DNA from 3 places in the Mesorhizobium sp. M1328 genome. Region 2 is predicted to be linked to each of the others. Evidence: predicted binding sites of a transcription regulator. Region 2 holds the regulator's gene; each other region holds the start of a gene.
What was found. The regulator PhoB, encoded in region 2, activates phosphate uptake and scavenging genes when phosphate is short. The targets are predictions, from matches to a motif close to TGTCATNNANCTGTCAT.
Positions count from the first base shown of each region.

Region 1: phnF (phosphonate metabolism transcriptional regulator PhnF) is a predicted target of PhoB. The motif match lies at 6,237-6,253, and genes of this name have one in related genera.
Region 3: NKH23_RS02185 (PhoX family protein) is a predicted target of PhoB. The motif match lies at 2,087-2,103, and genes of this name have one in related genera.

Region 1 covers NZ_JAMYLO010000002.1:81,473-89,169, forward strand. The annotation lists gene NKH23_RS04935 (DUF1868 domain-containing protein) at 1-203, opposite strand, end outside; gene NKH23_RS04940 (DapH/DapD/GlmU-related protein) at 755-1,372, opposite strand; gene phnL (phosphonate C-P lyase system protein PhnL) at 1,369-2,076, opposite strand; gene phnK (phosphonate C-P lyase system protein PhnK) at 2,288-3,064, opposite strand; gene NKH23_RS04955 (alpha-D-ribose 1-methylphosphonate 5-phosphate C-P-lyase PhnJ) at 3,061-3,972, opposite strand; gene NKH23_RS04960 (carbon-phosphorus lyase complex subunit) at 3,969-5,081, opposite strand; gene phnH (phosphonate C-P lyase system protein PhnH) at 5,083-5,694, opposite strand; gene phnG (phosphonate C-P lyase system protein PhnG) at 5,694-6,155, opposite strand; gene phnF (phosphonate metabolism transcriptional regulator PhnF) at 6,292-7,035, shown strand; gene NKH23_RS04980 (zinc-binding alcohol dehydrogenase family protein) at 7,054-7,697, opposite strand, start outside.
Region 2 covers NZ_JAMYLO010000013.1:133,362-141,058, reverse strand. The annotation lists gene NKH23_RS22070 (sugar ABC transporter permease) at 1-829, opposite strand, end outside; gene xylF (D-xylose ABC transporter substrate-binding protein) at 972-2,012, opposite strand; gene NKH23_RS22060 (ROK family protein) at 2,299-3,543, shown strand; gene phoB (phosphate regulon transcriptional regulator PhoB) at 3,553-4,242, opposite strand; gene phoU (phosphate signaling complex protein PhoU) at 4,259-4,966, opposite strand; gene pstB (phosphate ABC transporter ATP-binding protein PstB) at 4,999-5,802, opposite strand; gene pstA (phosphate ABC transporter permease PstA) at 5,799-6,650, opposite strand; gene pstC (phosphate ABC transporter permease subunit PstC) at 6,654-7,643, opposite strand.
Region 3 covers NZ_JAMYLO010000001.1:442,680-450,376, reverse strand. The annotation lists gene NKH23_RS02205 (SulP family inorganic anion transporter) at 1-153, opposite strand, end outside; gene NKH23_RS02200 (helix-turn-helix domain-containing protein) at 335-604, opposite strand; gene NKH23_RS02195 (phosphatase PAP2 family protein) at 917-1,618, opposite strand; gene NKH23_RS02190 (hypothetical protein) at 1,633-1,971, opposite strand; gene NKH23_RS02185 (PhoX family protein) at 2,171-4,162, shown strand; gene NKH23_RS02180 (GNAT family N-acetyltransferase) at 4,263-4,943, opposite strand; gene NKH23_RS02175 (MarR family winged helix-turn-helix transcriptional regulator) at 4,940-5,431, opposite strand; gene NKH23_RS02170 (ABC transporter permease) at 5,597-6,358, opposite strand; gene NKH23_RS02165 (ABC transporter ATP-binding protein) at 6,373-7,299, opposite strand; gene NKH23_RS02160 (cytochrome ubiquinol oxidase subunit I) at 7,563-7,697, shown strand, end outside.

The DNA of each region.
Region 1 (7,697 bases), on a different contig from region 2:
TCGGGCATCGCGCGCATCCGCTCACGCACCTCGATGACCCCCGCTTCTGAAGCCGAGCCATTGACGAGATGGCAGACGACCGTGTTGCCGGGCTCGTTGAGAAAATTACCAGAGGTGTCGTAGCGCCTGCCGAGATGCAGCGGAGGGGTCGGGTTGGTGCCGGCAAAGAATCCGGCGAGCGAAGGTTTGACTGAAACAGGCATTGCGATCTCCAGAGGAAAGGCCGCGTCCTGCCCCGACGATGTGTCAGGGACATGAAAACCGTGCCAAGAAGTAGAATATCAAAGGCAGGATTCGCCAAGCGATTCTGCCGGGGTTGCACATCATCAAGATTGAAATAAAGATTCAAATCCGTATCAAAGAGAGGCTTCCTAATTGCTACGTTGGCGCCAGTGGTTGCGGCTGTATGCTGCAGGGGTAGTCGCTGCGATAAGTTTCACAGTGGCCCTGGTTTTGATGTCCGTATATCGGGTTGGTAGCTTGAACCATCCAATATCGGGATACTTGTACAATTATGGAAATGGGCGCGACGCGGCCATTATTCTAATGATTCTCATTTTTTTAATCGCGTTAGTTACGATAAATTTCGCAAATAAGATTGAAGAAAAACAAAAATCACTTGTAGATATTGGTTATGACAAAAAATTTATAGAACTTATCAGGTTAAATCAGACTGGTGTTGCTATTCTAATCACGTTAGGATTTCTTTCTATTATTTTGGACATTTGCCTGAGCGGCTGACTTATTCGGGGCGTCAACCCCCATGCTTCTCCAAAAACTGATTGGCCGACAGTTCCCGAAAATCGTCGAGCGTGGCGCGCAGCCGGGCGTGATCCCAGTCCCACCAGGCGAGCGCCTGGTAGCGTTCCGCAGTGCGGCGGTCGAAGCGTTCGCGGATCGGCTTGGCCGGTACGCCGCCGACAATGGTGTAGGGGGCCACATCCTTCGAGACGACCGCCCCGGCACCGACCGCCGCGCCATCGCCGACGGTGACGCCGGGCAGGATGGTCGAGCCGTGACCGAGCCAGGTGTCGTGGCCGATGGTGACGCGTTTGGCGCGGCGCTGAGCGAAGAATTCGCTCTCGTGCTCGGCGTCGTCCCAATAGTCGGAGGCGCGATAGGTGAAATGGTGTAGCGTCGGCCGCCAGGTCGGATGATTGGTGGCATTGATGCGCACGCTAGCGGCGATGTTGGCGAATTTGCCAATCGTCGCGCACCAGACGGCGCAGTCCTGCATCATGTAGGAATAGTCGCCGAGAATGCTCTCGGAGACCCGGCTGCGTTCGGCGATCTCGGTCCAGCGGCCAAGCGTCGAGCTCTCGATCTCCGCCGTCTCGTGGACCAGCGGCGCCTCCGACAATTTCCTCGTCATGCCGCGATTTTCCCCGCGGCGAAGGCGGTCACGTCGATGATGCGATCGGCCACAGCCTCGCGCACGTCGTGATCGTGGAAGATGCCGAGCAAAGCGACGCCCGCCGCCTTCTTCGCGGCGATCAGGGAAATCACCACGTCGCGGTTCCTGGCATCGAGCGAGGCGGTCGGCTCGTCGAGCAGCAGGATCGGGTGCTCGGTGATGAAGCCGCGCGCGATGTTGACGCGCTGCTGTTCGCCCCCGGAGAACGTCGCCGGCGGCAGCGCCCAGAGCTTCTCCGGCAGGTTCAACTGCGCCAGCAAGGCGCGCGCCTTACCGCGCGCTACTTCGCGCTCTTCGCCGCGCTCGACCAGCGGTTCGGCCACGACATCGAGCGCCGAGACGCGCGGTACAGTGCGCAGGAACTGGCTGACATAACCGATCGTGAGCCGGCGCACAGCTAGCACGGTGCGCGGGCTGGCCGAAGCCAGGTCAATCAGCCCGTCCTCGTGCTGGACGATGATCTGGCCTGCGTCGACGGCATAATTGCCGTAGAGCATTTTCAGGATCGAGCTCTTGCCGGCGCCGGACGGGCCGCCGAGCACGGAGCATTCGCCGGCCCTGATCGCGAACGAGACACCGGCGACCACCGGCAGTTTGATGCCGTCGCGCAGATGCATGGTGAAGCTCTTGGCGACATCGGAGACAACGAGCGGGGTCGGCATCAGAAGGTTCTCCAATCGTCGTTCGTTTGCGGGCCAGCACCCCCCTCTGCCTTGCCAGGCATCTCCCCCTCAAGGGGGGAGATCGGCAGCCTTTTCGTTGCGCCTGTTCTGCAACGTTGAAGAGTGGCGAAACCGAGAGCGACAGCCAATCTCCCCCCTTGAGGGGGAGATGGCCGGCAGGCCAGAGGGGGGTACGGCGGAGCAATCATCTTCAGACCTGTAGAATCGAGGAAACAAGCAATTGCGTGTAGGGCGCGCGCGGATCGTCGAGGACGCGGTCGGTGAGGCCGCTTTCGACGACGCGGCCGTCCTTCATCACCATCATGCGCTGCGACAACAGCCGCGCCACCGCGAGGTCGTGGGTGACGACGATGGCTGCCAGGCCAAGGTCGGTGACCAGCCCGCGCAACAGATCGAGCAGGCGCGCCTGCACCGAGACGTCGAGGCCGCCGGTCGGCTCGTCCATGAACACCAGCCGTGGGCCGGTAACGAGGTTGCGGGCGATCTGCAGGCGCTGGCGCATGCCGCCGGAAAAGGCGCGCGGCTCGTCGTCGATGCGGTCTTCGTCGATCTCGACACGCGACAACCAGTCGACCGCCGTCGCACGGATTCTGCCATAGTGACGGTCGCCGACCGCCATCAGCCGCTCGCCGACATTGGCGCCGGCCGACACCGTCATGCGCAGCCCGTCGGCGGGGTTCTGATGGACAAAGCCCCAATCGGTGCGCATCAGGAAGCGGCGTTCGGCCTCGCTCATGCGATAGAGTTCGCGGAACTGGCCGTCGCGCATCCGATAGCTGGCGGCGCCTGAAGAGGGCAGCAGCCGCGTCGACAGGCAGTTGAGCAGCGTCGTCTTGCCGGAACCGGATTCGCCGACCACCGCCAGCACCTCGCCCGGCCACAAATCGAAGGTGACGTTTTCACAGCCGACGCGCGAGCCGTAGAATTTGGACAGCGCCGAGACGCGCAGCAGCGGTTCGTCGGTCATTGCGCCGGCTCCGTTTTTTCCAGGGCAAGAGGGGTTTCAGGCGCAAGGTGGCCGCGATGGCCTTGTTCGCGCCGCTTCTCGCAATGATCGGTATCGGAGCAGACGAACATGTGGCCGCCATGGTCGTCGAGGATGACCTCGTCGAGATAAACGTTCTCGGCCCCGCACAGTGCGCAGGGCTGGTCGAAGGTCTGTACCTCGAACGGATGATCCTCGAAGTCGAGACTGACCACATCGGTGAAGGGCGGCAGTGCATAGATGCGCTTTTCGCGGCCGGCGCCGAACAATTGCAAAGCCGGCGAACGGTGCATCTTCGGATTGTCGAACTTCGGTGTCGGCGAGGGATCCATCACATAGCGGCCCTCGACCTTGACCGGATAGGCATAGGTCGTGGCGATGCGGCCGTGCCTGGCGATATCCTCGTAGAGTTTTACATGCATCAGACCATACTCCTCCAGCGCATGCATTTTGCGCGTCTCCGTCTCGCGTGGCTCGAGGAAGCGCAGCGGTTCGGGGATCGGCACCTGGTAGACCAGCACCTGACCGGCCGCCAAAGGGTGTTCGGGGATACGGTGGCGGGTCTGGATGACGGTCGCCTTGGCCGTCTCGGTGGTGACGGCGACATTGGCGACCTTCTTGAAGAAGGCGCGGATCGAAACCGCATTGGTGGTGTCGTCGGCGCCCTGGTCGATGACCTTGAGCACATCATCCGGGCCGATGATCGAAGCGGTGACCTGGACGCCGCCGGTGCCCCAGCCATAGGGCATCGGCATTTCGCGCGAGGCGAACGGCACCTGATAGCCAGGAATGGCGATGCCCTTGAGGATGGCGCGGCGGATCATCCGCTTGGTCTGCTCGTCGAGATAGGCGAAGTTGTAGGTGGCTATATCCGCTGGTTGTGCACTCATTCCGCTGCCTCCCTCTTCTCTTCGCCCTTGCCGGCGTTTTCGCGGGCATCATGCTCGGCGCGCATGCGGCGCACGAGGTCGAGCTCGGCCTGGAAGTCGACATAGTGCGGCAGCTTCAGATGCTCGACGAAGCCGGTCGCCTGGACATTGTCGGAATGCGAGATGACGAACTCCTCGTCCTGCGCGGCGGAGACGACGTCCTCGCCGAGTTCCGAGGCGCGTAGAGCGCGGTCACATAGCGCCATGGCCATCGCCTTGCGCTCGCTCTGGCCGAAGACGAGGCCGTAGCCGCGGGTGAATTGCGGCGGCGCCTTGGCCGAGCCCTTGAACTGGTTGACCATCTGGCATTCGGTGACGCGGATGCTGCCGAGCGGCACGGCAAAGGGCAGTTCCGGCACGTCCAGTTCCAGTTCGACCTCGCCGATGCGAACCTCGCCGACGAAGGGATGGTTGCGCGCGTAGCCGCGCTGGGTGGAATAGCCGAGCGCCAGCAGAAACCCCTCGTCGCCGCGCGACAACGCCTGCAGGCGGATGTCACGCGCCATCGGGAATTCGAGCGGCTCGCGGGTGATGTCGCCGGGGACATGATCCCCAGGCATGTCGCCGTCGGGCTCGATCAGGCCTTCGCGGGCGAGGATGGCCGAGACGCGCGGCATCGCCTCCGCTTCGCCTGCACGCTGTTCCGGTTCGGCGACATCGCCGCCGGCGGCAAGCTCGGGATCGAGCAGCCGGTGGGTGTAGTCGAAGGTCGGGCCGAGCAGCTGGCCGCCGGGCAGGTCCTTGTAGGTCGCCGACACGCGCCGCTCGACCAGCATCGTGCCGGTGTCGATCGCCCTGGTGTAGCCGAAACGCGGCAGCGTGGTGCGATAGGCGCGAACCAGGAAGATCGCCTCGATCATGTCGCCGCGCGCCTGGACGATGGCGAGTGCCGCCAGTTCGCGATCATAAAGCGAACCTTCGCTTATCACTCGGTCGACGCCGAGCGCCAGCTGCTCGACGATCTGGTCGAGCCGAAGTGCGGGCACCGAACGATCGCCGCGCCGGCGGTCGGCGAGCAGTTTGTGAGCATTGCGAATGGCCGCTTCGCCACCCTTTACCGCGACGTACATGCTACGCCTCCATGATCTTGATGCGCGTCGTACGCGGCAGGCAGGCAATTGCGTCGGTGGTGGCGAGGATGACGTCGACGCCACGCGGAAAGCGCTGGTTGTTCTGCTTCCATTGCTCGACGAAATGACGCGGCATTTGCGCCGGCGCGATCGTCGCCGTCGTCTCGATGCCGGGGCCTTCGAGCAGCAGCGGAGCGCCGGAGACGAGATCGCCGACCTCGAGGATCAGCGTCGTGGAGCGATCGGGATAATCCTGGGTGCCTTGCGAAAAGCCGTCGAGCGCCATCATCTCGGCCGGCGTGGCGATCAGCGCGAAATGCGCGTCGGCCGGGGTGTTGGCCCGCGGCGCGCCGGTATGGAAGCCAAGCCAGGATTTCATCGCCGCCGACCCCTGCAAAACCAGGTCGAGCCAGAGCGGCGTGTCGTTGTCGCACAGCGCCAGCGCAATGGCGCCGGCGGTGACCGATAGCGGCGCCGGCGGCTGGGCGAGGGCCGGCAGCGGCTGCACGCTGCCCGGGCGCACCATCGCGTCCATGACGACACGGAATACGGTCTGGGCGTTGAACACCGGGTCGGCAAAGCCGCCTTCGATCGATTGCACAGCAGCGTCCATCAGTCTTCTCCGCGCACCATGGTGAAGAAATCGACCTTGGTCGCCGCCGTCTCGGCGCGGCGCTGGTCACGCGCCTTGGCCAGTGCCGCTTGCAAGGGCGCGACGATCCTGGTCTCGACCTCGTTGCGGTAGGCAGGATCCTGCCAGAGCGCGTCGGCGATTGCCGCCAGCCTTGCCTTCTGCTTGTCGCGGCCGAGCGCATAGCAGTGGCCGACATGGCCGGACGCAAGCCGCACCGTGGCGCGGGTGACCGTCGCCTCGCCAACATTGAAGGGCGCGCCGCCGCCGCCAATGCTGCCACGCACGGTAACCAAGCCGGTTTCGGGGCCACGCAGAAGTTCCGCCTCAGAAGGCAGGCCGGCTTCGTCCCAGAGGCGGACGATATCGTCGCCGGCCGATTGGGCCAGCGTCGCCATCAAGGCCTTGCGCTCGGCCTGCTCTCGCACTTCCCGTCCTCGCATGGCCGGTGCTCCTCGTCTGCGTTCATTTGTCTATTGATATAGACAATTATACAAATTATATCTATTTTCTAATGCGTGTCCATGACGAGTGCATGACACGAGGAAAATGTCTGGGGCAAAAAGATCGGGGGCGGAAATGATCGGGCAGCCCAGCAGCATCGAGCGGCGCAGCGGTGTCGCGCTGTGGCGGCAGATCGCCGACCAGATCCTGCATTCGATCGCCGTCGGCGATTTTCCCGAGAATGCCGCGCTGCCGCCCGAGATCGCGTTGGCCGAACGCTATGGCGTCAACCGCCATACGGTGCGCAGCGCCATCGCAGCGCTGGTGCAGGAGGGTGTGCTCAGGGCGGAGCAGGGGCGCGGCACCTTCGTGCTTTCGCGCAGGCGGCTGTCCTATCCGATCGGCGCGCGCACCCGCTTTTCGGAGGGATTGCAAGGACAGGCGTCCGAGCGGCATATCACCTTGCTCGCGTCATCGGTCGAGCCGGCCAACCGTCGTGTCGCAGAGGGCTTAGGCCTTGCGAAGGGGGCCGATGTGATACGCCTGGAAACGCGCGGCGAAGCCGATGGAATGCCGGTGTCCCGCGCTGCCGGCTGGTTCGATGCCAGGCGCTTTGCCGGCATCGATGCCGCCATGGCGGAAACCGGTTCGATCACGGCATCGCTGGCACGTTTCGGCATCGACGACTATCTCCGGCAATCGACAGTGCTGTCGGCGCGCCATGCGGATGCCGCCGACCTTGCCGACCTCGAGCTGCAGCCCGGCGCCATCGTGCTGGTGACGGTCGCCGTCAACGTCACGCCCGACGGTCAGCCGATACAGTTTTCGGAGTCGCGCTTCCCGGCCGAGCGGATCGAGCTCAAACTGTCGGCGCTCTGAGATGCGCCAGCCCTGGCATCATCCGACCTGAATGACAGCCTTGATCAGGCCGGACTTCTCATGCGCCCAGCGGGCGAGGTCACGCGGCGTCTCGCCAAGCGTGGTGCGGTGGGTGACCAGCTTTGCCAGCGGCACCGCGCCGTTGCGGATCGAGGCGGCGACATGGTCGAAATCGGCACGCAGGGCGTTGCGGCTGCCGATCAGCATCATCTCGCGCTTGTGGAATTCGGGATCGGAAAAGGCGATGTCGTCCTTGACGACGCTGACCAGGACCAGCGCCCCGCCATGCGCGACATGGGCGAAGGCCGACTGCACCGACCGGGTGCTGCCGGTGGCGTCGAAGACCACATCGAAGCCGTCGCCGCCGGTTGCTTCCCGCACCAGGTCGGCAGCGGTGCCTCGCGAGCCGTCGAGGGTCGCGAAGCCGAGTTCGCTTTCGGCGAAACCCAGCCTCTCCGCACTCATGTCGAGCAGCGTCACGTCGAGCCCGGCGATGCGGGCGAACAGCGCCGTGCCGAGCCCGATCGGGCCGGCGCCGATGACCAGCGTGCGCGCACCTGGATCAACCAGCGAGCGCCGCACGGCATGGGCGCCGATCGCCAGGAATTCGACGGCGGCGGCATCGGCCAGCGACAGGCCGTTTGCCGGATAAAGATTTTGCG
Region 2 (7,697 bases):
GCCAAGGATAGGAATTGGCGAGCCATATGGCGCCCATGATGACAAGGCAAGTGACGGCCCCGAGGAACGTCTCGGCCCAGATCGGGCGTAACGGGAAGCGGAACCGCTTGCGCTGCACCCGCCCGTTGAGCAGCATGAACACAACCGCAAGGCATGCGACAATTCCGACGATCCAGCTCCATCGCGCGCCGATCGAACCCGCCGGTCCGCCGCCCATCAGCTGGAAAGTGGCATCAAGCGGCGCAATCGTCTGCCCACTGGCGACCCACCATGCGGCACCCCGCCAGACCAGAAGGCCGCCCAGCGTCACGATGAAGGCCGGCACCTCGAGATAAGCGATGATGTATCCCTGGAACGCTCCGATCAGAAGGCCAAGCGCCAGGCCGATGGCCAGCGCCACGATCCAGATCCAGGGGTTGCCTAATTGCAGACCGACCATTCGCACCAGGAAATGCACCTGCGCAAAGCCCATGACCACGCCGATCAGGCCTTCGGCGGAGCCGACCGACAGGTCGATATTGCGCATGACGATAACCAGCACCATTCCGGCGGCCATTATGGCCACGGCGGAAGTCTGCACCGACAGGTTCCAGAGATTGCGTGGCGTCAGGAAGGTCCGGCTGTCGAACTCGAACGGATTGACGCCGAGCCGTACGCTAGAAACGACATGCAGGCCGACCCAGATGACCAGCAGCGCGCCGACCATGCCGAGCATGCGCGTGTCGAGTTCGGTTGCCTTGAGAAATCGGGCAACGATGCCGAGCTCGGATTCCCGCGCCCGGTCTGCGGTCGAGCTGTCGACCGGCGTGTTGGAAGTCGTGTCGGTCATTATGTTTCTCCCGCCGGGTTGCCGTCTGCCGCGGATGCCGGAAGCAGCCTAGAAGTTATCCGCCGGAAGCGGAAAAACAACTCTTGTTGAAAAAACGCCGCGGCGAGCGGCCGCGGCGTTCGGACTTCTCGGAAACGTCGGGTCAGTTGCAGACCGCAACAGTGCCCGCCGCCACACCCGCGCAGACCTCTTCTTTCTTGATCCAGCCGGCATCGATGACGACGTTGAGGTTATCTTTGGTGATGGCGACCGGGGTCAGGAACAGGGATTTTACGGTGTTGCCGCCGGGCGTGGTGAAATCCTTCACGCCGGCAATGTCGGTCATCTGCTTGCCGTCGGCCAGTTGCGAGGCGATCTCGGCGGCGTTCTTGCCGAGCTCGCGCGCATCCTTCCACACCGACACGGTCTGCGTGCCGAGCGCGATGCGGTTCAGCGCGGCGTGGTCGCCGTCCTGGCCCGAAACCGGAACAGATCCGGCCAGCCCTTGCGCCGTCAATGCGGCGACGACGCCGCCGGCAGTACCGTCATTGGCCGCGACCACTGCATCGACCTTGTTGTCGTTCGCGGTCAGGAACTGTTCCATGTTCTTCTGGGCGTTGGCCGGCAGCCAGCCGTCGGTATAGGCCTCGCCGACATTCTTGATCTTGCCGCTGTCTATTGCGTCCTTCAGTACTTCCATCGAACCGGCAAACAGGAAATCGGCATTCGGATCGGCGCCCGAGCCCTTGATGAAGACGTAGTTGCCTTCCGGTTTCACCTTGAACACTTCGCGGGCCTGCATGCGGCCGACTTCCTTGTTGTCGAAGGTCAGGTAGAAGACGTCCTTGTTCTCGATCAGCCGGTCGTAGCCGACAACCGGAATACCTTCGTCCAGCGCCTTTTGCACGGCCGGCCCGATGGCCGAGGCGTCCTGCGCCAGGATGATCAGTGCGTTTGCGCCCTGCGAGATCAGGCTCTCGACGTCGGTGAGCTGCTTGCCGGGGTTGGACTGTGCGTCGGCGGAAATATACTTCTCGCCGGCGGCCTCGATGGCCGCCTTCATTGCGGCCTCGTCGGTCTTCCAGCGCTCTTCCTGGAAGTTCGACCAGGAAACGCCGATGACCTTGTCTTTAGCCTGCGCCACCGACGCCAGCGCCAGCGTCATGGCGACACCCGCCAGAATGGCGGTCGTGAATTTCTTCATCATATCCTCCCTGCGCCGCGTACGGCGTGACCATTGGCCCAAAGACCAGCTTAGAGGCCCCTAATTTTTTCGAGCCTCGAAAAAATACTGGCCCGATCTCCGGCTGCTGTCAACATCGATTCTGATGGATTTTGATGAGTCTGAGAGTTTTTTCGAGCGTCGGAATAAACGATGACAGCGCCACCTGCATCTGACACTATTTGCCTGCATCCGACACTATTTGTCGGACATTACCGACGGCTTCCGGTTCATGAGCGGCCGCGGCAACCGGGAGGAAAGCAAAACGATGTCGGTCGGAATCCGCCATGACGATTTGCGCCGGCGCAACCGGGCGATGGTGATCTCGGCAGTCCGCCGGGTTGGCCAGCCATCGCGTACGGAGATCGCCGCAGCCACCGGCCTCAGCCATTCGACCATATCGGCGATCTCCTCCGACCTGATACGGGAAGGCATCCTCGCCGAGAGCAAGGCAAGCGAGCCCGTTTCGTTGAAACGCGGTCGTCCGCAGGTCGGCCTCGCCCTCAACCCGGAAGCGGCGGCGGTGCTGACCGTGGTGTTGTCGCTCAACTTCCTGTCGGCCGCCATCATCGACTATGCGGGACACGTCGTAGCCGAGGAACAGCGCCGGCTGGACACGCTGACCATGCCGCGCGACGAGCTGATCCGCGAATGCATGGCCGTCGTCCGGCGCCGGCTGGAGGATCCAGACCTTGACGTCCGCAGTGTCGCCCGCATCGCCCTGGCGATTCAGGGCATTACCGACTCCCCTGCACGCGCCATGCTGTGGTCGCCGATCACGCCGCAGACGGACATCGCCTTTGCCGATATGCTGGAAGATCAATTCGGCATCCCGGCCACGGTGGAGAACGACTGCAATATGATGGCGGTGGCTTTGCGCTGGCGCGATCCGGATCGCTATCGCGACGACTTCATCGCCATCCTGCTTTCGCACGGCATCGGCATGGGGCTGGTGTTGAAGGGCGAGCTGTTCACCGGCACGCATTCCTCCGGCGGCGAGTTTGGCCACATGATCCATCGTCCGGGCGGCGCGCTCTGCCGATGCGGGCGGCGCGGCTGCATCGAGGCCTATGCCGGCAACTACGCCATCTGGCGCAACGCCAGGCAGATGAGCGAAGACAGCGAACCCATCGCCGACGTCAGCGACGCCGACATGCGCGCGCTGGCGGCCCGGGCGCGCGAGAAGGATGGGCCGGAACGCGAGGCCTACCGCAAGGCCGGCGAGGCGCTGGGTTTCGGTCTCGGCTCGCTGTTCGCGCTGATCGATCCGGCACCGGTCGCGATGGTCGGCGCCAGTGCCGCCGCCTTCGATCTGATCGAGCCGGCCTTGCGCCAGGCCATCGCCCAGACCGCCGGCGGCCAGCATTCGGGTTCGATCTCCTTCGATACCGAGCCGAACGAATTGCCGCTGATCCGCGAAGGCTGTGCGATGCGGGCGTTAAGCTTCGTCGACCAGGAGATTTTCGCGCCGGGCGCGCAAATGAGGCCCCGCGTCAGAAAGAACGTGGCCTGACCCGGCGGATCAATCTTCCCTGATCGCGTAGCCGGCACCGCGGATGGTGCGGATGACATCAGGCATGCGGCCGTTGTTGACGGCTTTGCGCAGCCGGCCGACATGCACGTCGACGGTGCGTTCGTCGATATAGATCGTCTCGCCCCAGACATTATCGAGCAACTGGCTGCGCGAGAAGACGCGGCCCGGATGCCGCATCATGAACTCGAGCAACCGGAATTCGGTCGGCCCGAGCCTGATTTCGCTCTTCTTGCGATAGACCCTGTGCGATTCGCGATCGAGCACGATGTCGCCGACCTTCAGCACGCTTGACAACACTTCCGGCTTGGCGCGCCGCAGCAGCGCCTTGACCCTGGCCATGAATTCCGGTGTCGAAAATGGTTTGACCAGATAGTCGTCGGCGCCGGTCGAAAGACCGCGCACCCGGTCGCTCTCCTCGCCGCGCGCGGTCAGCATGATGATCGGCAGCCGCTCGGTTTCGGGGCGCACCCGCAACCGGCGGCAGAGCTCGATGCCGGAAACCGCTGGTATCATCCAGTCGAGCACCAGAAGATCGGGCACATTCTCCTGCAAACGGATCTCGGCTTCGTCGCCGCGTGTCACCACCTCGACCTGGTAGCCTTCGGATTCGAGATTGTAGCGGAGCAGCACACCCAACGGCTCCTCGTCCTCCACCACCATTATGCGTGGTGCGATCATCGGCTGGGCACCCCCATTATGTCACCGGCGCGGACATTGTCGTTTCGTCCTGCTTCGGACGATTGACCGGCAATTGCTCGCCGGTCAGCACATAATACGCATTTTCGGCGATGTTGGTGACATGGTCGCCGATCCGCTCCAGATTCTTGGCGCAGAACAGCAGATGCGTGCAAGCGGTGATGTTGCGCGGATCTTCCATCATGTAGGTCAACAGCTCGCGGAACACGGACGTGTATTTGACGTCGATGCGCTCGTCTGCGGCACGCAGCTTGGCCAACGCGGCCGCATCGCCTGCGGCATATTCCTCAATGACGCCCTGCACCTGGATGAGCACCAGCTGCGCCATCGCGTCGATGGAATGCGACAGGTCGCGCGGCGTGACGCTGAGGCCGACCGCACTCACACGCTTGGCGATGTTCTTGGCAAGGTCGCCGATGCGTTCGAGGTCGCCGGCCATACGGATCGCTCCGACGACATGGCGAAGATCGTGGGCCATCGGCTGGCGTTTGGCGATCAGGGTGATGGCGCGATCGTCCAGTTCGCGTTGACGCGCATCCATGATGGCGTCGTCGGAAACGACGCGTTGCGCCAGCACGTTGTCGGAATTCAACAGGGCCTTGGTCGCCCCGCCGACCATCGAACCGGCGAGGTCGGCCATGTCGCGGATCAGCTTGCTGATCTGCTCGAGATCCTCGTCGAAAGAAGCGACTGTGTGTTCGCCCATGGTCCTGTCCTCATATGCATGATCGGAACGGCTCAGCCGAAGCGGCCGGTGATGTAGTCCTGCGTGCGCTTCTCGCGGGGCGACGTGAAGATCTTCTCGGTCCGGTCGAACTCGACCAGCTCACCCAGATACATGAAGGCGGTCTGGCGCGACACGCGCGCCGCCTGCTGCATGTTGTGAGTGACGATGACGATCGTGTAGTCGGCTTGCAATTCGTCGATCAGTTCCTCGATCTTGGCCGTCGACAACGGGTCGAGCGCCGAAGCCGGTTCGTCGAGCAGAATGACTTCCGGCTTCACGGCCACGGTGCGGGCGATACAGAGCCGCTGCTGCTGGCCGCCGGACAGGCTCAAGCCACTGGCGTTGAGCTTGTCCTTGACCTCGCTCCACAGCGCGGCGCGCTTCAACGCCTGTTCGACGCGGCCGTCCATCTCGGACTTGCCGAGATTCTCGTAGAGCCTGACGCCGAAGGCGATGTTCTCGTAGATCGACATCGGGAACGGCGTCGGCTTCTGGAACACCATGCCGATCTTGGTGCGCAGCAGATTGAGATCCTGCGACCGGTCGAGAATATTCTTGCCGTCGAGCAGCACCTGGCCCTCGGCTGTCTGTTTCGGGTAGAGCTCATAGATGCGGTTGAACACACGCAGCAGCGTCGATTTCCCGCAGCCCGAAGGCCCAATGAAGGCCGTGACACTGCGCTCGGGCAGCGACAGGCTAATGTCCTTCAGCGCCTTGCTCTGGCCGTAGTAGAAGTTGAGGTTCTTGACCTCGATCTTCGTCTTCTCGGCGACCGTTTCGGTCATCGTCATGTCCGGGGACAACATCTGTGTCATCTGTCCTCTCTGCGTCCGGTAAGGCTGCGGGCGAGGATGCTCAAGCCCAGAACCGTCAGGGTGATTATGAGTGCGCCGGTCCACGCCAGCTGCTGCCATTCCTCGTAAGGGCTGAGAGCGAACTGGAAGATGGTCACCGGCAGGCTGGCCATCGGCGCGTTGATATTGCTGCTCCAGAACTGGTTGTTGAGCGCGGTGAAGAGCAGCGGCGCCGTCTCGCCGGAAATGCGTGCTATCGCCAGCAATATACCGGTGACGATGCCGGACAATGCGGCGCGATAGGCGACCGAACGGATCACCACCCAGCGCGGCGCGCCGATCGCGGCACCGGCTTCACGCAACGCGTTCGGTACCAGGTTGAGCATGTCTTCAGTGGTGCGCACGACCACCGGAATGACCAGGATGGCAAGCGCCACGGCGCCGGCAATGGCCGAGAAATGTCCCATTGGCCGCACCATCAGCTCATAGACGAACAAGCCGATGATGATCGACGGCGCCGACAACAGGATGTCGTTGATGAAGCGGACGACGGTGGTGATGCGCGAAAAGCGTCCATACTCGGCCATGTAGGTTCCCGCCAGCACGCCGATCGGCGTGCCGACGACAACGGCGATGATCGTCATCAGCAGGCTGCCCGCGATGGCATTGAGCAGGCCGCCGGCCTCGCCGGGTGGTGGCGTCATCTCGGTGAAGACCGCGAGCGAAAGCCCGGCCGTACCCTTATAGACCAGCGCGCCGAGGATGAGCGCCAGCCAGGCAAGCCCGATGCCGGCGGCGACGACGCAAAGCGCCATCATCACCGAATTCCTGGCTTTGCGGCGGCTGTGGAGCGATGAGGATGTCGACATCGGTCAGGCTCCCGTACGGGCGTCGATCCGCATCAGCATATAGCGGGCGGCGGCAAGGATCAGGAAGGTGATGACGAACAGGATCAGGCCGAGCGAAACCAGCGAGGAGGTGTAGAGGTCGCCGTCGGCCTCCGTGAATTCATTGGCGATGGTCGCCGAGATCGTCGTGCCCGGCGCGAACAGAGAGGCACTGATGCGGTGCGCGTTGCCGATGACGAAGGTCACCGCCATGGTCTCGCCGAGCGCCCGGCCGAGGCCAAGCATGACGCCGCCCATGATGCCGATGCGGGTATAGGGAATGACCACGCGCCGGGTCACTTCCCAAGTCGTGCAACCGATGCCGTAGGCCGATTCCTTGAGCACCGCCGGCACTGTATCGAAGACGTCCTTGGTGATCGAGGTGATGAAGGGCAACACCATGATGGCGAGGATCAGCGCCGAGGTCAGAAGGCCGATGCCGTAAGGAGGGCCGGCAAAAAGGCTGGATAGTCCCGGCACGCCGTGGAAGATGTTGATGATGAAGGGCTGTATCGTCGTCTGCAGGAACGGCGCGAACACGAACAGGCCCCAGATACCATAGATGATCGACGGAATGCCGGCCAATAGCTCGACCGCTATGCCGATCGGGCGCCTGAGCGGGCGCGGGCAGAGCTCGGTGAGAAACACGGCAATGCCGATGCCGATCGGAACCGCGATCAGGATGGCGATGGCCGCCGTTACCAGGGTGCCGTAGATCGGCGCCAGTGCGCCAAATTTTTCCGTGACCGGATTCCAGCTCTCAGTCGTCAGGAAAGAAAAACCGAAGGACGACAGCGCCTGCCATGAGCCGGCAAACAGCGAGATCGCGACACCGCCGAGGATGACCAGCACCAGAATTGCGGAAGCGCGGGTGAGTCCGCGGAATATGGCATCTGTGAGCGCGAAGCGCCGGACCGTAGCTTCCCTCGCCCGGGCTGCTGCAGATGATGGCATGGCATCGGAAGCGATGGTCATTGGGTCCTCGCGATTGAAGGCAACAGGGAGGGCGCCGTCGACGCCCTCCCTGAA
Region 3 (7,697 bases), on a different contig from region 2:
CGCTACGATGGCGACAGTCAGCCCGGCAATGGCATCGGCCTTGAAGTGCGCGAGCGTATAGCCCTCGCGCAGCACCGTCACCAGCTTCGGCGTGAACAGTTCGGAAAATGTCGGGCGTGCCGGTTGATGCGCTGCCCGCCGGGTCTGATCCATCGAGTGCCTTCCCCATGAAACCAAGGAGGCGGCGGGATCGTCGGCAGGACTGTCGGCGGTCGCCGTCGCGACTTGGAGCGGCGTGCGTCCAAATGGGCGCACAGATACGCTCCAACACTTTTGAACGGCGCATCGGACTATCCGAAAATCGAATTTGATTTTCGGCGATGCGGCAGTACCATCAGCCCTGCGGGTTCTGCGGCGTGACAGGCTTGAGGCGAACGCCCCTGCCGCCACGCTCGCTCGCCTGGTTCTCGCCGATCAGCTCGACCCCGGCCTCTTCAAGGGCCTGGATGACCTTCATCAGCGTATCGACCACGCCCCGGACCACGCCGTCGCTCGCTTCCATGCGCTGAATGGTTGGAAGCGAAACCCCGGCGCGCTCGGCGAGCGTCTTCTGATCGATGCCGGCCAGCGCCCTCGCGGCACGCATCTGCGCGGCAGTGATCATCGGCCAAAACCCCCGTCTGAATCTGCGGTATCACGTATAATACCTTCATTATGATGGTTCAAGCATCATCTTGCATATGTGAAACATGCAGCACTCTTTGCCAGCCGATGCGCTAGCATGCTACGGCATCGTTTGGCGGGACATCCATTGCGATCCCGATTTCACAGGCGACGACTCAAAAAGGATGAGCAGGTGAAGATATTCAAAGCGTTGGCGACCTCGACAGCCTTGCTGTCGATGGTTTTCCTGCTGGCAGGCTGCGGCCATGGCCTGATCAACAGGCTGATTTGACCGCAAATCGACTGACATGAGTCAGGTGCCGCCGGCCCGCCCGAGCCGTCGCTGCAGGAACCGGGCCGCAAGCCAGCACAGCATCGCCCAGGCAAAGCCGGCGCACCAGCCGGCCAATACGTCGGACGGCCAGTGGACGCCGAGATAGATGCGGCTGATGCCGACCACCACCGTCGTCAGCACCGCCAGCCCGAGCACATAGATCTTCGTTGTCCGCCCGGGCAAAAACCGCGCCGCCATGCTGCCCAGCGTCAAATATGTCACCGCCGACAGCATGGCGTGGCCGCTCGGAAACGAAAGCGATGCCACGTCGGCGAGATGCGAGACCAGATCGGGGCGCGGCCGGTCTATATCGAACTTGAGCACGCTTGACAGGACCTGGCCACCCGCTACCGCGACGAACATGAGAAGCGCCGCGCCTGGCCTGCGTATGAGGAGCAGATAGACGATCATTGCCGCGGTAATCAGGACCAACACGCTGGCGCTGCCGAGGCTGGTGATGTCGCGCATCGCTCCTTCCAGCCACGCCGGTCCGATCGGATTGTCGGGCTGGCCGGCCTTGCGGAAGGCGAGCAGGATTTCGGTATCGAAGGCATGCGGCGTGGTGGCCCGCGCCATCTCCATCAGCTCCTCGAACCCCCACAGCCCGCCGGCAATGATCAGCCCGGCCAGCAGAACCGGGAACTCCAGCCAGTTGCGCAGTCTGCTTGCGGTCTTCTTCATCGGCCCGATCGCAGTTACAGCCTTTGCAGATAGGGCCCGAGCGTGATCAGCGCCACAGCTGCGATGGCAAGCACAATGCCGGTCGCCTGCAAGGCATTGACGCGCTCGCCGAAGAAGACCAGCGCCACCACATTCACCGACACCAGCTGGATCACCGCTGACAGGCTGAACGACACCGACATGCCGAATTCACGGATCAGCCTCAGCATGATCAGATTGCCGAGCGAATAGAGCGCCAACGTCAGCACGATCTTGCCGAGGCTCGGCGCCAGCCCCCACTGTTTGGCAGCCATCGCCGCCAGCAGGAAGATCACCGTCGAAACGCAGAGCTGCCCAAGTCCCCAGAAACTCACTTTTTGTTCCTCCCGATGCGGTCCTACGCCCACCGCAGCTCTTGTTTCCGAAGCGCCGGTCGCGGTCAAGCGGGGCCGATGCTGGATACAAAATCGCAGTGGTAATTAGCCGGCATGTCATCAAACTGTGACCTGCCGGCGATACCGGACTGGCCAGGCAACACGCTCCAGCAATCCATCCAGCCAGAGGCATGCCCCTATGACCGAACATCGCTCCCCTGACGCCCATTTCCGCACCAGCCTGCTCGAGGAAAACGACGGGCCAGGAGCCAATCCCACCGACAACCGCACCATGGGTGAAATCATCGCCGCGCGGTTCTCGCGCCGCGGCTTCCTCAAGGGCTCGCTTGCCGTCTCGGCCATAGCCGCTACCGTCAGCCCGCTGGCGCTGATCACCGCCGACAACGCCCGCGCCGCCGAAGGCTCCGCCTTCGCTTTCGACGAGCTCGAGGCCGGCATCGACGACAAGCATCACGTCGCACCCGGCTATGACGCCGATGTGCTGCTGCGCTGGGGCGATCCGCTGTTCGCCGATTCGCCGGAATTCGATCCGACAAAACAGTCGGCGGAGGCCCAGGCCAGACAATTCGGCTACAACAACGACTATGTCGGCTATATCCCGATCGACGGCTCGGCCGAGCACGGCCTGCTGGTGGTCAACCACGAATACACCAATCCGCACCTGATGTTTTCGGGCCTCGTCACCATCGTCGACGGCAAAGCCAAGCAGGCGCCTCTCAGCAAGGAACAAGTCGACGTCGAGATGACCGCGCATGGCGGCACCATTGTCGAGATCCGCAAGATATCAGGCAAATGGCAGGTCGTTCGCGACGGCAAGCTCAACCGCCGCATCACCTCCAACACCGAGATCGAGCTCTCCGGCCCCGTCGCCGGCCACGACCGCGTCAAGACCAGCGCCGACCCGAGCGGCACCAAAGTCATCGGCACTGTCAACAACTGCGCCGGCGGCGTCACGCCATGGGGCACCTATGTCATGGCCGAGGAGAACATCCACGGCTATTTCTCGGGCGAGCTGCCGCAGAGCCATAAGGAAGCCGCCAATTACAAGCGCCTCGGCATTCCCGAAGGTGCCTATGAATGGGCAGCGCATTACGACCGTTTCGACATCGGCAAGGAGCCAAACGAGCCGAACCGCTTCGGCTGGATCGTCGAGGTCGACGTTCAGGATCCGACTTCGGTGCCGAGGAAGCGCACCGCGATGGGCCGCTTCAAGCATGAGGGCGCCGAGTCGATCGTCGCCAAGGATGGCCGTGTCGTCTTCTATCTCGGCGACGATGAGCGCTTCGACTACGTCTATAAGTTCGTCACCACAGGCAAATTCAATCCGGACGACCGCGCTGGAAACAAGGATTTGCTCGACGATGGCACCTTGCATGTCGGCAAGTTTGCCGAGGACGGTTCGGTCGAATGGTTGCCGATCGTCTTCGGCCAAGGGCCGCTGACGGCGGAGAACGGCTTTGCCAGCCAGGCCGACGTGCTGATCGAAACGCGCCGCGCCGCCGACCTGCTCGGCGCCACCAAGATGGACCGTCCGGAAGACATCCAGCCCAATGCCGCCAACGGCAAGGTCTATGTCATGCTGACCAACAATTCGAAGCGCAAGGCCGATCAGGTCGACGCCGCCAACCCGCGTGCCGAAAATGCCTTTGGCCACATCATCGAGATCGTCGAGGACGGCGGCGATTTCACTGCCACCAAGGGCAAGTGGGAGGTGCTCTTGAAATGCGGTGATCCCTCGGTTGCCGCTGTCGGCGCCACCTTCTCGACCGCAACCACGGCCAATGGCTGGTTCGGCATGCCGGACAATTGCGCGGTCGATTCGGCCGGCCGCCTCTGGGTTGCTACCGACGGCCAGGGCCCGAAGGCCACTGGCCGCACCGACGGTCTGTGGGCGGTCGACACGGAAGGGCCGGCAAGGGCCACATCAAAGCTGTTCTTCCGTGTGCCGATAGGCGCCGAAATGTGCGGCCCGTTGTTTGCGCCGGACGACCAGACCGCCTTCGTTGCCGTCCAGCATCCGGGCGACGGCGGCGAGGACTGGGAGGCTTTCGGCCGTCCATCCTATTATGAGGATTTGTCGACCCGCTGGCCCGACTTCAAGCCGGACATCCCGGTGCGCCCGGCGGTCGTTGCCATCACCAGGCAAGGTGGCGGCAAGATCGCGGTCTGACGCGCAGCCAGGTCTTGCAGTCTCAAGGAAGGATTTCGGCGATACGAAATCCTTCCTTTCCTGATACACGCATCCATGCTGCCCATCATGCGCCGACGAATTATTCGGTGCGCTGAACCACGGCCACATTCATTGTGCTTCGCAACCTGAAGCCAATGGACTTGTATAGTCCTATGGCCGTGGCGTTGCTGGCATAGGCGTGGAGATAGGGAACTTCGCCGCGCGCCACTATCCGGTTTGCCACGAACAGGGACAGCAGCTTGCCCAGGCCGCCGCCCCGAAATTCCGGATGTGAGCATACCCCGCTGAGTTCGGTATAGCCGGGTTGCTTCATGCGCTCGCCGGCCATCGCCGCAAGCCTGCCCTCGATTTTCACACCCCAAAAATCGCCCAGGCTCAAGGCTTCGAGCGTGAATGGGCCAGGCTTGGTGAGCAATGCCAGGGCGAGCATCTCAGCGGCATCGTCTCGCGTCAGACGTTGCACGCGTTTGTCAGACACGGTTTGCAACGGCTGCTCGGCAATCATCTGAACCCCGGCTGCGGTCGAAGTCGCGGAAAGCCCCGCGGGCAGATCAATGGCGTCCGACTGAAGCAGAATGACACTCTCGCCTGGGGGAACAAGCTTTCCGAGCGCCTGCAAGTTATCCGCGTCGTCCGCCCCGGTGGCGGCGAAAGGGACGATTGACGGCCGGTATCGCATGGCGAGGTTGTCACCCTCCGCGAAGGCCCGATGTCGCGTCTGAAGCGCGCTCCAGATAGGGCGGTCAAGCAGGTGCCTCATTGTACCGCATCCTTCGGTTTTTTTACTCGATGGTCGAGGGGAGCCGCGGCGAGGCCGTCCTCGATGGCAGCCAGCTGATCAAGAAGAGGCCCCGAAAGATCCGCGCACAAATCCGCGACGGCGTTCTCGATGCGCGGCCAGACCTCGCGCTTTGCGATATCGACCAGCCGCCGGCCGTCCCGAGTAAGCGAGACAATCCTGCGCCGCTGGTCATCGGTCGACGGACTGACCTCGAGCAGTCCCAATTCGGCCAGAAGCGAGACGCTTCGCGTTACGCCTGGCTGCGCGATGCCAAGGGATTGCGCCAGTTCCCCGACAGACAGCGGACCCAGCCTGTCGAGCGCGGCCAACAGCGGGTACTGGCTCGCCTGAACCGGGACATCCAGCCGGTCGAGCAGGCGCTGCGCCTCCGCTTGCAGTTGTTCGCCTATACGCTTCATCCTGCTGCCCAGGCACAGGAAACCAAGCGATCGTATGACGTCTTCCATAGGTCACTTCGTCTCGTGCGAAAATCGATAACATGATATATAACAATGCATAAAAAGCAAGATCGAGCGTTCAAGCGCCGGCTCCAGGCACGGGCGCAGGCCTATATCGCCTTCGGAAAGGAAACGTTGACCGATAAGGCTGCTTTGCCTGGCACGGCCAGTCGATCAGTTGCGCAGCCGGTAGCCGGTCCTGAAGATCCAGGCGACGATTGCTATGCAGACGAGCAGGAAGACCACCGTCATGCCAAGGCTGACGCCGACCGAAACGTCGGATTTGCCGTAGAAGCTCCAGCGGAAGCCGCTAACCAGGTACACCACAGGGTTGAACAGCGTCACCGTGCGCCAGATGCCGGGCAGCATATTGATCGAATAGAAGCTGCCGCCGAGAAAGGTCAGCGGCGTGATGATCAGCAGCGGCACCAGCTGCAGCTGCTCGAAGCTCTTCGCCCAGATGCCGATGATAAAGCCGAACAGGCTGAAGGTCACCGCCGTCAGCACCAGGAAGGCGAGCATCCAGAACGGGTGCTCGATCGTCAGCGGCACGAACAGCGAGGCCGTCGCCAGGATAATCAGGCCAAGCACGATCGACTTTGTCGCCGCACCCCCGACATAGGCGATGACGATCTCCAGATAGGACACCGGCGCCGACAGCAATTCGTAGATCGAGCCGACGAATTTCGGAAAGTATATGGCGAAAGACGCATTGGAGATCGACTGCGTCAGCAGCGACAGCATGATCAGCCCCGGCACGATGAAGGCGCCGTAGCTGATGCCGTCGATCTCGGTGATGCGTGAGCCGATCGCCGAGCCGAAGACGACAAAATAGAGCGATGTCGAAATGACCGGCGAAACGATGCTCTGCAGCACGGTGCGAAGAGCGCGCGCCATCTCCATCCGATAGATCGCCCATACCGCATGAAGATTCATGACCGCGCGCGGGTTCATGCCTGTTTCCTCACCAGATTGACGAAGATCTCCTCGAGCGAGCTGTTTTCCGTGTCGATGTCGCGGAACTGGATGCCGGCCGCCTCGAGCTCGCGGATCAGCGAGGCGACGCCCGGCCGTTCGCTCTGGTTGTCATAGGTATAGGTCAGCTGCCCGCCATCCGGCGAAAGTTCCAGCGCGTAGCGCGAAAATGCGTCGGGAACGGTGGCCAGCGGGCTGCGCAGTTCCAGCACAAGCCGCTTGCGGCCGAGCTTGCGCATCAGCTCGGCCTTGTCCTCGACCAGCACGATCTCGCCGCGGTTGATGACGCCGACGCGGTCGGCCATCGCCTCGGCTTCTTCGATGTAGTGCGTGGTCAGGATGATGGTGACGCCGTCTTCGCGCAGCCGGCGCACCATCGCCCACATGTCCTGGCGCAGCTCGACGTCGACGCCGGCGGTCGGTTCGTCGAGGAACAGGATGCGCGGCTCATGCGACAGCGCCTTGGCGATCATCAGCCGGCGCTTCATGCCGCCGGACAGCGTGATCGCCTTGGCGTCCTTCTTGTCCCAGAGCGACAGGTCGCGCAGCACTTTTTCGACGAACGCCTTGTCCGCCGGCTTGCCGAACAGCCCGCGGCTGTAATTGACCGTCGCCCACACGCTCTCGAAGGCGTCGATGGTCAGTTCCTGCGGCACCAGCCCGATCAGACTGCGCGCGGCGCGGTAGTCGCGGTTGATGTCATGGCCGTCGACTGTGACGCTGCCCGACGAGCGGTTGACGATGCCGCAGACGATCGAGATCAGCGTCGTCTTGCCGGCGCCGTTCGGCCCGAGCAGCGCAAATATCTCGCCGCGCACAATATCGAGATTTATCTCCTTCAGCGCCTGGAAGCCGGTGGCGTAGGTCTTGGTGACCCCGGAAATCGAGATGATCGGCTGCATGGCTGAAAACGGCTGCTTGAAACAGAGTTGTTGATTTAATCCGCTGAATGTCGGTTCGCAAATCCGTATGTCAATGGCGCTCCTGACAGTTCTGGACATCGAGGTTCGCCGGAATAAGCAACACCCGCCTGGTCGTCCAGCAAAATTCCACGCAAAAGCAGATTAACCGGCACTGCGGCGTTCCGCCTCGCGGCGGGACGCCGCTTTGACCGTCCGGCGCATCAAGCCTATCCTTGTACAAACAAGCAGCAGCCGGAGCCGCCATGGACCCGCTCATCCTGTCGCGCATACAGTTCGGCGCGAACATCTCGTTCCACATCCTGTTCCCGGCGATCACCATCGCGCTCGGCTGGGTGCTGCTGTTCTTCAAGCTCCGCTACAACGCGACAAACGATTCC